One region of the Marinobacter sp. M5B genome, then DNA from elsewhere that is predicted to be linked to it. Evidence: predicted binding sites of a transcription regulator. Region 1 holds the regulator's gene; each other region holds the start of a gene.
The links. The regulator sigma-54, encoded in region 1, starts transcription at its own class of promoters, with help from an activator protein. The targets are predictions, from matches to a motif close to ANTGGCATNNANNTTGCTNT.
Positions count from the first base shown of each region.

Region 2: the regulator sigma-54 is predicted to act here: its motif matches at 2,746-2,765, upstream of AAGD24_RS11835 (PEP-CTERM sorting domain-containing protein).
Region 3: the regulator sigma-54 is predicted to act here: its motif matches at 3,342-3,361, upstream of AAGD24_RS01325 (ammonium transporter).
Region 4: the regulator sigma-54 is predicted to act here: its motif matches at 2,350-2,369, upstream of AAGD24_RS00810 (CmpA/NrtA family ABC transporter substrate-binding protein).

Region 1 is NZ_CP156894.1:3,130,716-3,135,295, reverse strand. Features, by position in the region: gene rapZ (RNase adapter RapZ) at 1-104, opposite strand, end outside; gene ptsN (PTS IIA-like nitrogen regulatory protein PtsN) at 133-603, opposite strand; gene hpf (ribosome hibernation promoting factor) at 699-1,007, opposite strand; gene AAGD24_RS14205 (RNA polymerase factor sigma-54) at 1,132-2,658, opposite strand; gene lptB (LPS export ABC transporter ATP-binding protein) at 2,811-3,536, opposite strand; gene lptA (lipopolysaccharide transport periplasmic protein LptA) at 3,514-4,047, opposite strand; gene lptC (LPS export ABC transporter periplasmic protein LptC) at 4,130-4,580, opposite strand, start outside.
Region 2 is NZ_CP156894.1:2,615,711-2,620,290, forward strand. Features, by position in the region: gene AAGD24_RS11820 (PEP-CTERM sorting domain-containing protein) at 1-5, opposite strand, end outside; gene AAGD24_RS11825 (PEP-CTERM sorting domain-containing protein) at 155-883, opposite strand; gene prpD (2-methylcitrate dehydratase) at 1,059-2,543, opposite strand; gene AAGD24_RS11835 (PEP-CTERM sorting domain-containing protein) at 2,843-3,562, shown strand; gene AAGD24_RS11840 (hypothetical protein) at 3,667-4,580, opposite strand, start outside.
Region 3 is NZ_CP156894.1:294,660-299,239, forward strand. Features, by position in the region: gene AAGD24_RS01315 (alpha-E domain-containing protein) at 1-419, opposite strand, end outside; gene AAGD24_RS01320 (circularly permuted type 2 ATP-grasp protein) at 413-1,846, opposite strand; gene AAGD24_RS01325 (ammonium transporter) at 2,061-3,269, opposite strand; gene AAGD24_RS01330 (MotB family protein) at 3,493-4,410, opposite strand; gene pomA (flagellar motor protein PomA) at 4,413-4,580, opposite strand, start outside.
Region 4 is NZ_CP156894.1:185,010-189,589, reverse strand. Features, by position in the region: gene AAGD24_RS00820 (ANTAR domain-containing response regulator) at 406-1,032, shown strand; gene AAGD24_RS00815 (CmpA/NrtA family ABC transporter substrate-binding protein) at 1,055-2,296, shown strand; gene AAGD24_RS00810 (CmpA/NrtA family ABC transporter substrate-binding protein) at 2,509-3,864, shown strand; gene AAGD24_RS00805 (ABC transporter permease) at 3,889-4,580, shown strand, end outside.

The DNA.
Region 1 (4,580 bases):
CCAATGGGCAGGTTGTCAATGCAGTAAAAGCCCAGGTCTTCCAGAACATGTAACGCGGTACTTTTCCCGGAACCTGATCGGCCGCTGACGATGATCAGTTTCATAGCCCGTTCACCTTGGATGTGGAGTTGTTCAGCTTGTTTCGGCTGTCATCCGGCGATAGAGAGAGCCTGCATCAGTGCACTGACGCAGCTGGTCGCAGAATGCACGTTCGTTGAACTTCTCAGCAAGTTGGCTCAAAAGCTCAAGATGCTCGCTGGTGGCTTCCTTGGGGACAATCAAGGTGAAGACGAGGTCCACCGGCTGGTTGTCAATAGCATCGAACGCAACGCCTTCTTCCAGGGTCAGCAAAACGCCAACCACGTGATCCAGCCCTTCCAGTCTGCAGTGGGGGATCGCGATGCCCTGTCCGATACCCGTGCTCCCCAGTCGCTCCCGTGCGACCAGATTAGTGAATATCTGGGTGTCGCTGAGCAAAGCGTCGTGTTGCTGGATCTGCTCGGCAATGGTTTCCATAACCCGCTTTTTGCTGGAGGCAGGCACCCGGCAAAGGGTTAGCTCCGGCGCGAGAATGTTCTCGATAGTCAGGGATGTGTCGGTCATGAATCGACTGCATTTCCGTAAAAAAAGGCTGCGGCACGTGTTGCATGGTTAGCCAGTGCCGCAGCTCGATTAACTGTCATGCCGGGGGCGTCGTCCTAGCGGGCGCCGTTCCCGTGCATCCGGTCTACGTTCTTTTCCTTGTGCTTCAGGATCTGCCTGTCCAGCTTGTCTACCAGTGCATCAATGGCAGCGTACATATCGCTGTTTTCGGCCTTTGCGTGAATCTCACCACCTATCACGTGAAGCGTAGCTTCCGCCATCTGGCGCACTTTTTCCACCTCAAGGGTAACCTGGCAATTGCTGATATGGTCGAAGTGCCGCTCAAGCTTTTCAAATTTGCCTGATACGTAATCTTTCAGTGCGGGAGTCAGTTCTACGTGATGGCCTGAAATATTGAGTTGCATAGGCTTCTCCTGTTTTCAGCTTGCCGGCACCCGTTAGGATACCGGCTGTGTGCCACAGCGTTATGCTGCAGGCGGTATACTTTCAGGAAAGGGCTCTCCCCGTGAGGCCGGGAACAGACGCTTCCTACACCAATCGCTTTCGCTCGTTGGACGGAGGAATGTGCATTGCCTCGCGATACTTGGCCACGGTTCGTCTAGCCACCTTGATACCCTGGTCTCCTAGCATGGCTGCAATTTTGCTATCGCTCAATGGCTTTTTCGGAGTTTCCGTTGCAATCAGCTTCTTGATCATCGCGCGGATTGCCGTGGATGAGCACTCTCCACCCTCGTCGGTACTGACATGGCTCGAGAAAAAATACTTAAGTTCAAATATGCCCCGCGGCGTGTGCATGTATTTCTGGGTGGTGACCCTTGAAATGGTCGACTCGTGCATTTCCACCGCCTGGGCAATATCCGAGAGAATCAATGGTTTCATGGCTTCCTCGCCATGATCCAGGAATCCCTGCTGGTGCTCGACAATGCGCGTGGCCACCTTAAGCAGGGTTTCGTTGCGGCTCTGCAGGCTCTTGATGAACCACTTTGCCTCCTGCAACTGGTCCCGCAGGTAGGTGTTGTCAGCACTGCTGTCCGCACGCTTTATAAGAGAAGCATAGCTTGCATTCACACGAATGCGCGGTGCAATTTCAGGATTCAGTTCCACGCGCCAGCGTTCATTGTGCTTGCGCACGATCACATCCGGGATGACGTAGTCTGGCTCGGCCTGATCCAGGGTGTCGCCGGGACGGGGGTTTAACCCGGTAATAAGTGCCAGAACGTCCCGTAGCTGCTCTTCTTTCAGGCGGCTGCGGCGTAACAGCTGGGCGTAATCACGGTTACCCAGCAGGTTTATGTAGTGGGTAATCACCAGTCGCGCCTGAGCCAGCCAGGGTGTTTCCGGGGGCAGCTGATTCAGCTGGATCAGCAGGCATTCCTGCAGATTACGGGCGAACACGCCGGGTGGATCGAAGTGCTGCAGGCGATGAAGAACGGCTTCCACTTCGTCCAGTTCCAGCGGGTCTTCGTCGGATTCGTCCACCATGCCTGAATGAATTTCTTCAAGCGGAGAGGTCAGGTAGCCATGGTTATCAACCGCATCCATCAGGGCATGGGCGATGGCCTGATCCCGCTCGCTCATGGGCGTCAGGTTCAGTTGCCATTCCAGGTGGTCCTGGAGCGTTTCGGTGGGGGAGTTACGGGTTTCGAAGTCGTGGTCGTTTTCGTCGTCGTTACGGGCTGCTGACGCGGGGGCTGACTGGTAAATGTCATCCCAGGCGGTGTCGACGGGAAGATCGTCGGGAATGGTGTCGGGACTGTCCGTTTCTGATGACCAGTCAGGTCCGTTTTCGGATTCGTCCCACTCAGTAGCGGTGTCTGAAGCGGTGTTGGATTCCTCGGTTGACGCCGTTTCAGACGACTCGTTGTCACTGTCCGTTGATTCCGGATTCTGGTTGTCGTCGTCTTCGGAGGTTTCCAGCATTGGGTTGGATTCCAATGCCTGCTGGATTTCCTGCTGGAGGTCCAGGGTGGAGAGCTGCAGAAGCCTGATAGCCTGTTGCAGCTGGGGCGTCATGGTCAGGCTTTGGCCCAGCTTTAACTGTAGTGAGGCTTTCATAACCATGGTTCAGAATCCGTCACTCGGTCTCTCTCTTCCGTCACTCAGGCTCTCTCTTTACGTCATCAGGGCGCTTTCTGGAGCCGGGGTTGCACAAAAACTCTTTGTATGCTGGCTACTTGCCGCACCAAGCAAGTTCTTTGCCGAGTGTACTACAGGCGAAACTCGTTGCCCAGATACACTTCCTTGACCTGCTGGTTGGCCAGTATATCGTCCGAATTACCAGAGGCAATGATGTGGCCGCCGCTGACAATGTAGGCATTCTCGCAGATGTCGAGGGTTTCCCGCACGTTGTGGTCGGTGATCAGTACGCCGATGCCCTTGTCCCGCAAGTGTCGGATGATTTGCTTGATGTCGCTCACGGAGATCGGGTCGACTCCGGCGAAGGGTTCGTCCAGCAGGATGAACGCCGGCTCCATCGCCAGCGCCCGGGCAATTTCCACCCGTCGTCGCTCGCCGCCTGACAGGGCCATGCCGACGCTATCGCGGATGTGGGTAATGTGAAACTCTTCAAGCAGTTCCTCTAACTTGGCCTCCCGGTCAGCGCGTTTGAGTTCGCGGCGGGTTTCCAGGATCGCCAGTATGTTGTCGCGTACGGTAAGCTTGCGGAACACGGATGCTTCCTGGGGCAGGTACCCGATTCCCTTGCGGGCACGACCATGCATGGGCAGCGGCGTTATGTCCTGATTGTCGATGGTGATTCGACCGTTGTCGGCGGGAACCAGGCCAACAATCATGTAGAAACACGTCGTTTTGCCCGCGCCATTGGGGCCGAGTAAGCCGACGATCTCGCCACTGCGAATTTCCAGGGAAACGTCGATGACGACCTTCTTCTGTTTGTAGCTTTTTGCGAGGTTACTGGCCCTGAGAACTGCCATCGATATCCTGTCCGTTAGGGTTGTTATCTGGATTGCTACCGGCGTTGCCGCGCGGCTGGATGACCATTTCGACGCGACCGCTGCCATCGCCCTGGTCAGCAGAGCCTTCTGCGGTCACCACGCGTTCGGCGCTGTCATAATGAATGACGTCGCCCCGGAACAGGTTGCCGCCCTGTTCGATCACAGCTTCGCGCTGAAAGGTAACCCGGTTGTCGGAGGCGGACCAGGTGATCGTTAGCGCACGGGCGTCGGTTTCGCCCTGGCCTTCCATGGCAGGCTGGCGGTAGCGTGCCGGGGTACCGGTGGCTTCAATGCGGCTGACGCCATTCTCATCCCGGTGGAGTACAACTTTGTCCGCCATAAGGTTGGCATCGCCCTGGCTCATTTCAACCGAGCCGGTATAGGTTGCAATGCCCTGGCCTTCGTCGAGCCGCGCGTTGTCGGCATTGACCCTGATGGGTTGGTCAGACTCAAGATCAAAGGCCGCGGCGAACGGCATGCCCACGGTCATTGTCAGCGCCAGGACAATCGCTGAGACTGCCGGGCGCGATGCCACCGGTTGGTGCCTATTGCGGTGAGGGTTGGGCATGAATTTACTTGCCGGTCTCATAGCGTCCTTCCACGTCAGAGTCGAGTTCGAGGATTCGGTCATCAATCCATGCCTTCATGCCGGTTGCGCGGGTCAGGCTGAACGAGTCGGTCAGTTCCACCGGGGCGTCTGTGTAAACAGTACGCTCTGTGTTATCCAGTGTCAGCGTTGACGTGGTTAATGTCAGGGGGCGCCCACCTTGGGCTTGCTGGGACACCCGAACATCCCCCGTCAAGTGGACCAGGTCGTCAGCTTCCATGAATTGGCCTTTGTTGGCCTGGACTTGCCAGGGTGCGTTGCCGGGGTCGCCGTAGAGCGTCGCATTCGGCGATTCCATAATGGTTTCGTTGCGGGCCTCGAATTGCTCGATACGTGGGCTTTCGAAGTGTGCGGTAAGCCGCCCGGTCTCGTCGAAAGACAGATAGCGACCATTGACCACGAAACCGTCTGGTTCC
Region 2 (4,580 bases), 520 kb from region 1:
TTCATTTTACTGCTCCTTGTCTACATCTTATGATTCTCATCAACCGCTCAAACCAATGCAGTTGTCGTGCCAATTATTTATTCATTATTAAACAATAACTTACATTGGCAATATTTGGGTTGCGTAAAATATACTGACACACCGCCATTGATCCTCAGCGGTTGCGCTTTGACTTCCGCGAAAGCGAAAGCCCAATCCCTAGCAGTCCCAGCGCGAACAAAGCCAGCGTACCCGGCTCTGTGACATTGGCGACTGTTATGTTGTCGATGCCGTACCCATCATCGGGGTTGTTGGAAAAAATACTGACATCCCCCAAACCCGCTGCGTCATAGAGGCTGACATAGAAAACTCTGCCGTTGCCCAGAGCAGACCCAAATATGTCGTTGAAGCTGAAATCGAACCCGCCAATCGAGAGGCGTCCGCCAGCATCGTTGGGGTCTGTCATATAGAAACCCATGGCGCTAAAACCAGTCGCTGGAGAAATAACCATCTGGCGTGCATCCATACTGTCCAACCAGTTATCCCCGGATACGGAATAGCGCCCGCTAAAGGGACTGGCGCCGGCGTTCAATACGGCAAGACCGCCATTGCAGTTATAGGGACCGCTATCGCACAACCCGCCTGAACCTGGCACCGCACTGGTAAAGGCCCCAACACCCACTGAGGAGGTGATGGTGCCAGCCTGGCTTCCAACGGTGTAAAAAGAATTATCATCGAACGTTTCGGTGAGATAACCGGAATGCGCAGCGTCCAGGAAGTCCTGTTCCGCAGAGGCGGCCGCTGTAGCGCCCTGGCTACTAATGCTGAGAATGGGCGCAGCGCTGGCCCAGTTGCAGGCGCCAAGGAGAACCCCAATGGCGCCGACTGTTTGTAGTGTGTTCATATCAGTACTCCATATAAGCTGACAGAATCGTCTTCGATAGGGAGTAACTGCTGCATAAGACGTGCCACGGCTTCAACTGGTTCATTTTCAGTCAGTTAGAAGCCCGCACATTTTCTCAATGTAAAGTTTTTCGACAACCCCTCGCTATGCCCGGAGAGCAGGCGCTCCAATCAGTTCAGATAACAAACAGGTCAACAAATTCGTGTGCGGGGGTCGACTCCAATAGCGCTTGATCTTTACACAGGTTAAAGATCTTCTCGCAGCGCTGACCAGGAAACCGGGTCGCCAGGTTATGGCGGAACTTATCCTCAAGCAGGGGAATCCCCTCCTTTCGGCGACGGCGATGGCCAATGGGATACTCAACTGCCACCTTATCCGTGCTGGTGCCGTCGGCGAAGAACACCTGAATCGCATTGGCAATTGAGCGCTTATCTGCTTCCAGATACTCACGCGTATATCGCTCATCTTCCACCACGTCCATCTTGTCTCGGAGTTGGTCGATCATCGGGTTGGCCTCATGGAAGCTGTCTTCATAATGCTCCGCTGTCAGCCCCCCAAAAATCAACGGTACAGCAGCCATGTATTGAAGGCAGTGATCCCGGTCGGCCGCGTTTGCCAATGTGCCCTGTTTCGAGATGATACGGATGGCAGATTCGTGGGTGGTGATAACGATTCGTTCGATGTCATCCAGGCGGTCTTTTACCTCGGGATGAAGTATGACCGCTGCTTCCGCCGCTGTTTGAGCATGGAACTCGGCCGGGAAGGATATCTTGAACAGAATGTTTTCCATCACGTAGGCGCCAAAAGCCTGGGGTAAAGTAAACTGACGCTTGTCCTCAGGTTTCAGTTTCTGATCTTTATTGGTTTTGCTGAACAGGATGTCGTAGAAGCCCCATTGGGGCGCCGTGAGCACCCCCGGGATGCCCATTTCTCCCCGCATTGCAATATCGGCCAGCCGCACGGCGCGGGACGTTGCATCTCCCGCCGCCCAGGATTTTCGGGAGCCAGCGTTCGGCGCATGACGGTAGGTTCGCAGCGCCTGGCCGTCCACCCAGGCATGGGACAAGGCCGACAGCATTTGATCGCGACTGGCACCCATCAGTTTTGCGACAACAGCGGTTGAGGCCACCTTGACGAGCACAACGTGATCCAGCCCCACCCGGTTAAACGAGTTTTCGAGTGCAAGCACCCCCTGGATTTCATGGGCCATGATCATAGCCTCCAGGACATCCCGCATGGTCAGGGGCGCCTTGCCCTCCGCCACCCGCTTCTGGGACAGATGATCCGCCACGGCCAGTATGCCCCCCAGGTTATCCGAGGGGTGGCCCCACTCCGCCGCCAGCCAGGTATCGTTGTAGTCCAGCCAGCGCACGATACAGCCAATATCCCAGGCCGCCTTTACCGGATCGAGTCTGTAAGGAGTGCCCGGAACCCGGGCGCCATGGGGTACAACGGTTCCGTCAACCAGCGGCCCAAGGTGCTTGGTGCATTCAGGGAAACGCAGGGCGAGAAGGCCGCAACCGAGGGTATCTATCAGGCAGTTTCTCGCGGTATTCCAAGCCTCTTTGCTTTTTATCCGATAGCCGAGAGCGTAGTCGACGATTGCCTGCAGGACGTCGTCATAGTCGGGGCGAATGTTCTGATCAGCGTTGGAGCTCATTGCGAATCCCTTATTGGTTTTGGATCTCAGTGAGAGACTAAGAACGAAAAACAGTCATGCCAAACAGGTTAGTACATCGGCCCGGCCGGGATACAGCCATCCAGATCTTAAGCGTTGACTTTTTATACACTTTTCAATGCCTCACCGGTGACCAGAGCATTCAGAAAATGCCAACCGGCTGTTTTAACCGAAAAATATCCAAGCTGGCTTTTTTCTTGCTAAGAACGCAGTCCGGAGACCACTCTGCAGGAAACGCGGGGTGAATATGGATATCGGTAAAAACGCAAGGAGAATGAAGTATGAAAGGATTTGACCACAAAATAGTGATCGGCCTGGGATTGGCCGCTGCAATGGCCGGGAACGCTTACGCAGCCCCCATCGTAAACGTCGTCAACTCTGACGGCGACCTCTACAACACCGAAATGCTGACCGGGTATTCAACCGACGGCTCGCTGATGGACGGCATGGAAGTCACTACTTGCTTTGCCAGCGCAGCCTGTGAAACCGTGGCATTTGACGGTACAGTCGGCAGCTCTTCCTATGGCGAAGCCATCGGTAGTGGCTGGAGCTTGTCTATCAATGGAGACACCTACAGCTCCCCGTTTACCTTCAATTCCGTTCAAGACGTCACCAGCATCGTATTGAACGGGCGTCCGGGAAACACGATCTTTGACATTGTTGGTAGCGACTCCCGCTCACCAGATTCAGCCCTGGGCAAGCCTTTTCGACTGTCCAATTCCGGCGATCTGACGGATAGCACAACCGTGAACGTTGAATACTCCGACAAGCTTTCCCTCGATGGTGTATTTTACGACGACCTGTTTACAACCATGGCTATCGATTTCGATGGCAGCCTGTTCTCAGGCATGTTCAGCTTCCTGAGCGATACTGACAACAACGATTTCGACGCCGGTAGCCCGATTACTCCGACCAACCCGGTTCCGGAGCCCAGCACCCTGGCCCTGCTGGGGCTTGGCGCCCTGGGTTTTGGACTGCGTCGCCGTAGTCGCAAGGCATAAGTAGAGCGCTTCGGCTCCGCAAGCTCGACAGGTGTTTTGCGGAGCCGGAACGTGGGCCTCCAGGCTCAAGCTGGTGGGGCTTTTAGCTTTCCAACCATTACCCTTCAGTTTATTGCCCGCAGATCCGAGGTGACGAAACTCAACGTCCCTCTCTCTAGCTCCAGCTCTTCTATCGCGAACCCATCCTCACAGAAAGACACGACGCTGAGGTGACTGTTAATCGCATAAAGAGAGTCCATAGAGTAACAATTGTAAGGCAGCGTCATTACCTTGCTTGTTATGTTCCCGGTGGTTTCATTGACGGCCCATATGTCGGGGTTGAGCAATCCCGCGGGGCTGAGCACATCCCTCTCGATGGAAGAGCTCATCGCCAGCACTTTTGCTCGGTCTCCGCCACGAGTCAGGTTCATCGACGTTGCATAGTAGGTTTCCGCGTTAGGCACAACCGGGCCACCGGGCCGGCCTACAATCAGGGTTCTGTTACGACCTGAGAAATCCAGGAAATTGACGAAAAGCAGTGATTCCGTTCGAGAAGCAACAAACGTAGATTCCACCGCCAGAAGCAAATCGACCTCACCCGAACTCAGATCGACGGTATAGACTTCACCGAGAGGGTCTGAGCGATCAGCACCCTGAAAAGTCGTCCATAAAGCGATGGCTTTGTCGCCCATAACGACAACATCGTCGAGCGCCCAACCATCCGCAAACTTATCTGAGAAATCAGCAAACAAAGAGGCAGATCGATTGATTTCATCGACCTTGTGCAACACGCCACGGTCCGCGATGATTGTGTATTTGTCGTCCTCGATCAAAGAGAGTGAGGCCAACCGGGCAGACTCAGAAAGTCCCGACAGCACAGGTTGTGCGCCTGCAAGACCGGAGTCCAACAGCATCGCAACTGAGGTCATCAAAAACTCGCCGTCACTGAGCACACCCACAAACGTCTCATCCCGTGTGGGGCCGGGTTCTGCCATGGGGTAGACTCTCGGCACCCAGGTGCTTCCCGCCACCCGCTTCA
Region 3 (4,580 bases), 1.6 Mb from region 1:
CGTTCGCGGGTCCAGTCAAACACCCGGCTGGCGTTGGATTCGGTCACCCCTTTATGGCGTAGTTCCTTCAGCTCCATCCAGGCCAGGTTAATGCTCTCCCAGACATCTGCGGAGAGATTGCCTCGCACGTGCAGGGCGTTATCCCGGGCGCTGCGGATCACACTGAACACACTGGCAGGGTGGCGGTCGTCCAGAAGCAGGAAATCAATCAGGTTCTGGGGGGTGATTTCCGGGTAGAGCTCGTGAAAGGTTTCGCGGCTACCGGTCACCAGCAATGGCACGGATAGCTGTTCCTCGCGGTCTTCGGGAACGTCGATCAACGCCATGGTGAGGCTGACGTCCAGCAGACGGGCCTGGGTTTCCGCCCGCTCAAGATAGCGGGCCATCCAGAACAGACTTGATGCAGCTCGGCTCAGCATTCCTCGCCCTCCAGTACCCAGGTGTCCTTGGTGCCACCGCCTTGGGATGAATTCACCACCAGCGACCCTTCTTTCAGGGCCACCCTGGTCAATCCACCAGGTACCATCTGCACTTTCTTGCCCGAAAGCACAAAAGGCCGCAGGTCGAGGTGTCGGGGCGCTACGCCTTCGTTTACAAACGTCGGGCAGGTAGACAGGCTCAGTGTGGGCTGGGCAATGTAGTTGTCTGGCCTGGCCCGCAACAGCGAGCGGAAATGGCTCAGCTCTTTTTTGCTGGCCTTGGGGCCGATCAGCATGCCGTAGCCACCAGCGCCCTGGGTTTCCTTGACCACCAGGTCCGGCAGGTTGTCGAGGATGTACTTGAGGTCTTTTGGCTTGCGGCCCTGCCAGGTGGGGACATTTTTCAGGATCGGTTCTTCACCCAGGTAGAAGCGGATCATCTCGGGTACGAAGGGGTAAATGGCCTTGTCGTCGGCGACGCCGGTGCCCATGGCGTTGGCAAGCACCACATTGCCGGTGCGGTAGGCTGCATAGAGCCCGGGGACACCCAGCATGGAATCCGGGTTGCCAGCCAGCGGATCGAGGAAGTCGTCGTCGACCCGCCGGTAAATCACGTCCACCTGCTGGGGGCCGACGGTGGTCTTCATGTAGACCTTATTGCGACGTACAAACAGGTCCGCCCCTTCCACCAGTTCGATACCCATCTGTCGGGCCAGGAAGGCGTGTTCAAAATAGGCACTGTTGAAACGGCCGGGGGTGAGCACCACCACGGTGGGATTGGGGTTCAACGACGCCGCGCGCAGAGTTTCGCCCAACAGGGCCGGGTAATGTTCAACCGGTGCTACCGGGGCCTTGGCAAACAGCTCTGGAAACAGGCGCATCATCATGCGGCGGTTTTCCAGCATGTAGGAGACGCCGCTGGGGCAGCGGAGATTGTCTTCCAGCACGTAGAAATCGCCGTCGTTGTGGCGGATCAAATCGATGCCGGCTATGTGGGAATACAGATTACGTGGTAGCTTGAGGTTTTGCATGCCGGGCTGGTACTGGGGGTTGGCGAATACCTGTTCAGCACTGATGACACCGGCGCGAATAATCTCGAACTCGTGATAGATATCGAACAGGAAGCGGTTCAACGCCTGCACCCGCTGGCGCAAACCAGCTTGCAGACGTTGCCAGTCGCTGGCGGAGATTACTCGTGGGATCAGATCAAACGGGATAAGCCGTTCGGCCCCCTGGTCTTCGCCATAGACATTAAAGGTGATGCCCAGGCGTTGGAACAGCACGTCTGCCTCGCGGCGCTTCTCGGCTAACAGGGCTTCGTCGGATCGGATCAGCCAGTCCTCCAGCATCCTGCAGCTGGGTCGTACCCGATTATTCTGGTCGAACAGTTCGTCGTAGATACCCTCGGGTGGGGTTTGTATCAACATAACCATGACCCTCTCCTGAACACGCCGTCCACCGGATGTGGGCGGTCGGTATTCAGCCATTCCCATGATGTAAAGGAACAGCAAAAGGCAGGCCACTCTGGCGGCAAACCGTGGGTTTATCACCGGAACGGGTTATTTAAGAAAAGGCCAGACGGAGGGAAGTGTCAATAAAAAGCATTGCCAGCCGCCGGGAAAGGCGGCTGGCGGGCAAGGGTTATTCCAGGGACGTAGCGCCAATGCGGTGAATACTGACATCCGCACCGTTGAATTCCTCTTCTTCTGTGAGACGCAGGCCGGAGATGGCGTTAACAATGCCGTAGACGATCAGGCCGCCGACAAAAGCCACCACAACACCGGCAACCGCACCGATGATCTGCGACATCAGGCTGACCCCGCCCAGGCCCCCGAACGCTTCCTGGCCAAAGATGCCGGCGGCAATGGCACCCCATACACCGCACACACCGTGCAGGGGCCATACACCCAGTACATCGTCCAGGCGCTCAATCTTGTCCTGGGCCCACTCAAACATGTACACGAAGATGGCGCCGGCGATGCCACCGGTAATCAGCGCACCGACCGGGTGCATCAGGTCCGAACCGGCGCACACCGCCACCAGGCCGGCGAGCGGTCCGTTGTGGATGAAGCCCGGGTCCTTGCGGCCGACCAGCATGGCCACCAGAACGCCACCCACCATGGCCATGAGGCTGTTCACCGCCACCAGGCCGCTGATGCCATCCAGAGTCTGGGCGGACATCACGTTAAAGCCGAACCAGCCGACGGTGAGAATCCAGGCGCCCAGCGCCAGGAATGGAATGTTGGAGGGGGCAAACGCCACCACGCGGCCATTGCGGTAACGGCCTTTACGTGCGCCCAGCAGGAGCACGGCGGCCAGGGCGATCCAGCCGCCCACGGCGTGCACCACGACCGAGCCGGCAAAGTCGTGGAAGGCTGCACCAAACTGGTTCTCCAGCCAGGCCTGGAAGCCGTAGTTGCCGTTCCAGATCATGCCCTCGAAGAAGGGATATACAAATGCCACGATCAGCCCGGAGGCGATAAGCATGGGGTAGAACTTCGCACGCTCGGCGATACCGCCGGAGACGATGGCGGGAATGGCGGCGGCAAAGGTCATCAGGAAGAAGAACTTGACCAGGTCATAGCCATTTGCGGCCGTCAGCTCTGAAGCGCCGGCCATAAAGTGGCTGCCGTAGGCGATGTAGTAGCCAATGAAAAAATAGGCCACGGCGGAGATGCCGAAGTCGGTCATGATTTTTACCAGGGCATTCACCTGGTTCTTGTGACGCACGGTGCCGACTTCCAGGAAGGCGAAGCCAGCATGCATGGCCAGTACCATGATGGCACCGATCAGAATGAACAGTGTGTTGGCGCTTTCGGTCAGGGTATGTACTGCACTCGTGATGTCCACGGGTTGGTTGCTCCTGATTTTTTGGTTTTATCCACCTGTCACGGGCGGGTTGTGCATTGATAGCGTGCACACCAAGCAAGGAGTGTTCCATTTTGAGGCAAATTCAGAGCGGGTAGTCGATTAGGTGATTTTCCGCTCTGAAATTGGGCGGAGTTGAGTTGAAGGCGGGGTGTTTGCGCTCTTTAATGGTGCATTAATGGGCCGAGCGCACCAATATGGCCGTCTACCACAGTAATTCGTCCTGGTCGGAGTCGTCGGAACTGCGGGAATCCGGTGCAGCAGACACATCGGCTTCGGGGTTCATGAGTTCCCTTAACCGCATCTCCTGTTCCTCGATCGGTCCGGACAGATCGATAATGATTTCCACCCGGCGATTTTTGGCGCGGTTCTCCGAAGAGGTGTTTGGTACTCGTGGCTCGGTATAAGCGAGACCGGTGACCGCCAGCCGGGCAGGCTTCAGATTACCCTCGGCGAGGAGCGCATTGGCAACCGCTGCCGCCCGGGCGGCGGATAGATCCCAGTTGCTGTAGAACCGCTGCGTACGGATGGGAACATCGTCGGTATGGCCTTCGATGGTCAGCTTGCCGGGGATCTGCACCAGTATGTCGGCCATTTCCAGCAACAGACCTTCAAACTCCCAGGTCAGGTCCGCCGAACCGGAGGGAAACGCCCCCTTCTCCTCAACGCGAACAATGATTCTATGATTGTCCTGGATGAGGTTGACCCGGCCGTCTTCGATGGCTGTCTCAAGAACCGATCGAACCTGCTCCAGGGTCTTCTCGAGCTCTTCCTGGATGGCGGATTCCACAGCCACATCCGTAGGGCTTTTCAGGGTTTCCAGTTCGGGCTGCTCGTCGGTGGTTGTCTGTTTGACTTCGTTGACGACGGTGGGCTCGGGCGGTGCCGGAGAAAACTGATCGAAAATCGGGCTGGTGCCCATGGGTACCTCAAGGACGGGCACCTCGCGCTGCACACCAAACGCTTTCGACAGTTCACCAGCGATCTGTTTGAACTTCTGTGCGTCGATCTCGGAGAACGACAACAGCAGGACGAAAAAGCACATCAGCAGCGACATCAGGTCCGCGAATGTCACTACCCAGGCGGGAATGCCCGCTTTTTCCTCTTCTGGTAATTCGTCCATGGCTAAACGCCTGCGGTCTCGGCTTCTGAGTTTTTCTCACGTTCTTTCGGGGTCAGGTAACTCGACAGCATCTGTTCGATAATCCGCGGATTGGTGCCTTCCTTGATAGCAACCAGCGCATCAATATAGAGCGATTGCAGACGCGCTTCCTCAGTCATTCGCAGCGAGAG
Region 4 (4,580 bases), 1.5 Mb from region 1:
CATGCGGGCTTCGTTGCCAGCATTCAGTACCGGGATCAAGTAACCCCGGGCCTGGCAGTTTATGGTTGGCGTGTCAGCTTTCGCTACAAACGTTTCCCAAAGCCCGTGCAAATCCAGGGCCACTCCCGGAGAAAACCGGCCAGCAGGTGTTTCAGCAAACTCTGGGACCGCTCAATACCCCCGTGCCAGGAGTCATAACAGTGCAAAACGCTCAAAAACGCCCAATCAGAGCGCACAGTTAACGAATAAAAATATTTGCCCATGACCTTGAGAAACGGCTATTCCCCTGCTCGCAAGGCACTTCCCGTGACCCTGGCAAATTTATTGCACTGACACTGATGGAACCGTTTTGCTGACAGCGTTAAAGAGAAAGGCATCCAATGCCTGTACATCGAGGAAACCATCATGAATTCGCCAGAACCCCTTCGCATCCTTCTGATCGACAAGGACCCCGAACGGGCAAGCCAGGTTTGCCAGGCGCTCAGACATGAGGGCCATGAAGTCATTCGCCAGCGCCCGGATGCTACCGGCCTGACCGCAGCGGTTGCCCGCGACCAGCCGGACATGGTGATCATTGATATGGACTCGCCCGACCGGGATACCCTGGAGAACATGAGCACCCTCAACACTCACGCACCCCGGCCCATCGTTTTCTTCGCCGACCAGCCCGGTGATCGCGCCACCATCCATGCCGCAGTGAAGGCGGGGGTCAGCGCCTACGTTGTCGACGGCATACAGCCGGACCGGGTTCGCTCGATCATTGACTCAGCCGTAGCGCAGTTCGAATCCTTTCAGGCACTGAGGGCAGAGCTGGAGGAAACCCGCTCGGCACTGGAAGACCGCAAGGTTATTGAGAAAGCCAAAGGGCTGATCATGCGGCATGAAAACTGCGACGAGGAAACGGCCTATCGTATGCTGCGCAGCTCTGCCATGGAGCACAGCGAACGCCTGGCGGTGATGGCGGGGCGCGTTATCAAGCTGTTGGAACGACACAGCCAGGGCTCGGCCGGTGCCATCCAGAAAGCATCCTGATCAACGCTGTTAGGGAGCATCCATGGTTCGTCCAACCCCGCTTCACAAGCATCCCGGATTCAATGTCCGCCTCGGCTTTGTGCCGCTGCTCGATAGCGCACCATTGATTGTTGCGCGAGAGCTGGGGCTGTTTGATGCCGAAGGGTTGGACGTGGAACTGGTGCGTGAAGGCTCCTGGGCATCATTGCGCGACAAGGTCAGTTTTGGCCTGCTGGACGGCGGCCACATGCTGGCGCCGATGCCGCTGAGTATGTCCCTGGCGACCGACCGCCCCAAAGTGCCCGTTGTGGTCGGCATGGTGCTGAGCCGCAACGGCAACGGGATTACCCTCAGCGCTCGGCTGCATCACGAACTGACCCATTCAGCCACGGATCTGGAGAACCCCATTGCCACCGCTCGCGCGCTGATACGCGTGGCCAGGGGCAGAGGCGAGCCAATACGATTGGCCTCCGTGGCGCCCTGGTCCAGCCATGACCTTCAGCTCCGGGACTGGCTGGCCTCTGCCGGGCCAGACGCGGAAAAGCACGTGCAGATCATCCCCGTATCCCCGATACAGATGGTGGACGCGTTTCGATCAAATACCATCGAAGGCTGCTGCGTCGGTGAGCCCTGGAACAGCTTGCTGGAGTACGAGAAGCTGGGGCATATTCTCCATTCCGGCCACCAGATCTGGCAGAACGCCCCTGAAAAGGTTCTGGGTATGCGCGCCGACTGGACGGAGCAGCACAACGTGATGCACCGGCACCTGTTGCGGGCACTGCTTGCAGCCTGTCAGTGGCTGGATAACCCTCACAACCATCGCCTGCTACGGGACATCCTGGCCAGGCCCGAGTATCTGGGTGAACAGATCAACGTGCTGGATAACCACCCGTACAGTCTGTTCCATCCGCGATTGCATCAACACTTTTTTCGCCACTCCGCCAACTTCCCCTGGCTGTCGCAAGCCCATTGGCTGGCAACCCGCCTGACGCTCCGGGGTCAACTCGGCCCGGTGGACGGCGCCATGGTTCGTCAGGTCGTCAGGCCGGATCTGTTCCGCAACGCCGCAGCTTCCATGGGCATTGACGCACCGGTTATCGACAGCAAGACCGAGGGCCGGCACCAACTCCCCTTTACCCTGTCGGGGCGCTACGGCCCCGTGGATGTTGCCAGCGACCGCCTGTTGGGAGAGCACCTCCACGACTGGCTGGCCGACAACCCCAAGGCTACGCCCAATAAAGAAGCGTCACGCACTAAAACAGCCACGAAATCCCGCCCTCAATAACACTCATTTTTGTGCTCATTCATTATTATTTATAAATATCAATAATTTAAAAACATGGCACGCAGACTGCTTTGTCAACATGGACGATCTTGCATTCACTGCGCGGGTAAACGGCAGTGACGAAAACTGACAGAACATCAGGCATTGAGGCCTGCATCCCGGAAACGGGGGGCAGGCTTTTTTTTGTCTGAATAATACTCCGGGAGAGCACCATGCAACTGAGAACACTGGCAGCGACATTCTTGATCTTGACGGCGGCGGGCTCAGCACACGCCGACATCGGCCCGGCCGAAAAGCCAGACCTGAAGCTCGGCTTCATCAAACTGACGGACATGGCGCCACTGGCCATTGCCTGGGAACAGGGATTTTTCCTGGATGAAGGCCTGTTCGTGGAACTCGAAGCCCAGGCCAACTGGAAAGTCCTGCTCGACGGCGTGGTGACCGGCACCCTTGATGGCGCCCACATGCTGGCAGGCCAGCCACTTGGTGCGACCATTGGTTACGGCACCCAGGCGGACATCATCACCGCGTTCAGCATGGACCTGAACGGCAACGGCATTACCGTATCGAACGACGTATGGGAGCAAATGCGCCCACACATTGAAGACGGCAGCGACGGCAATCCCGCTCATCCGATCAGCGCCACTGCTCTGAAACCGGTCATCGACCAGTACCGTGACAAGGGCGAGCGTTTTCGCATGGGCATGGTTTTCCCGGTGTCCACCCACAACTACGAGCTTCGTTACTGGCTCGCTGCAGGCGGCCTGAACCCGGGCTATTACGCTCCCCAGCGTGGTGACACCAGCGGCAACATAGACGCCGACGTTCACCTGTCGGTCACGCCGCCACCGCAAATGCCGGCCACCATGGAAGCCGGCACCATTCAGGGCTATTGCGTGGGTGAGCCCTGGAACCAGCAAGCAGTGTTCAAAGGCATCGGCGTGCCGGTCATCACCGACTACGAAATCTGGCCCAACAACCCTGAGAAAGTATTCGGTGTTACTGAAGCCTGGGCAGAACAGTATCCCAACACCCATCTCAGGCTGCTTCGTGCACTGATCCGCGCCGCCCACTGGCTGGATGAAAATGACAACGCCAACCGTGAAGAGGCGGTGAAAATCCTGTCCCGCTCAAGCTACGTGGGCGCCGACGAGGAAGTGATCGCTAACTCCATGACCGGCACCTTCGAGTACGAGAAAGGCGATGTCCGCAAGGTGCCGGACTTCAACGTGTTCTTTCGCTACTACGCCACCTACCCCTATCCCTCCGATGCCATCTGGTATCTGAGCCAGATGCGCCGCTGGGGGCAGATTGCCGAGCCGAAGTCCGACGACTGGTATATGGAAACCGCAGCCAAGGTCTATCGCGCGGATATCTACAAGGAAGCGGCCCGAACCCTGATCGAGGACGGCACGCTCAAGGCAGAGGATTTCCCGGACCTGGATGCGGAAAACTTTGCGCGCCCGCACCAGGGCGAGCTGATCGATGGCGTGGCCTTCACTCCGAGGGAACCGAACGCCTACATCGACAGCTTTGAGATTGGCCTGAAAGGCTCGCAAACCCCTTAAGACTTGAGTGTCAGGAGACATCACATGACCACGCTCAGCCAGACCGACTCGTTATCATCAGGCCAACGCTGGCTCCGTGCGTTGACGGAAAAGCTGTCCGGCCAGAACCTGGCCGAAACCTTCCGCCAGTTGCTGCTGCCAGCTATCGGTATCGCGCTGTTCCTCGGCTTCTGGCATCTGGCCGCGCCCCAGGTGCAAACATCGCTGGGGGCCTTCCCGGGCCCCGCCGATGTGCTGGAGCAGTCTGGGCAGTTGTGGCAGGAGCACAGCAACCAGCGGGACCGGGCGGCGCAGTTTGTCACCATGCAGGAGGATCGCAACGAACGCATCCTGGCGGAGAACCCGGACGCGGAGGTGAAAATCCGCGACTATCCCGGCGCACCCACGTTCATTGACCAGATCTTTACCAGCCTGGGTACGGTGTTGGCCGGTTTTGTACTGGCAACCCTTATTGCCGTGCCTCTGGGCATCATTATCGGCCTGAACCGCCACTTCTCGGCGGCCATCAATCCTCTGATCCAGATCTTCAAACCGGTATCGCCACTGGCCTGGCTGCCGCTGGTCACGATGGTGGTCTCCGCCACGTATGTCAGTGATGACCCGATGTTCGAGAAGTCGTTCCTGACATCGATGATCACCGTCACTTTGTGCAGCCTCTGGCCGACGTTGATCAACACGAGCGTTGGGGTTTCAGCGGTAAATCCCGATCTTTTAAA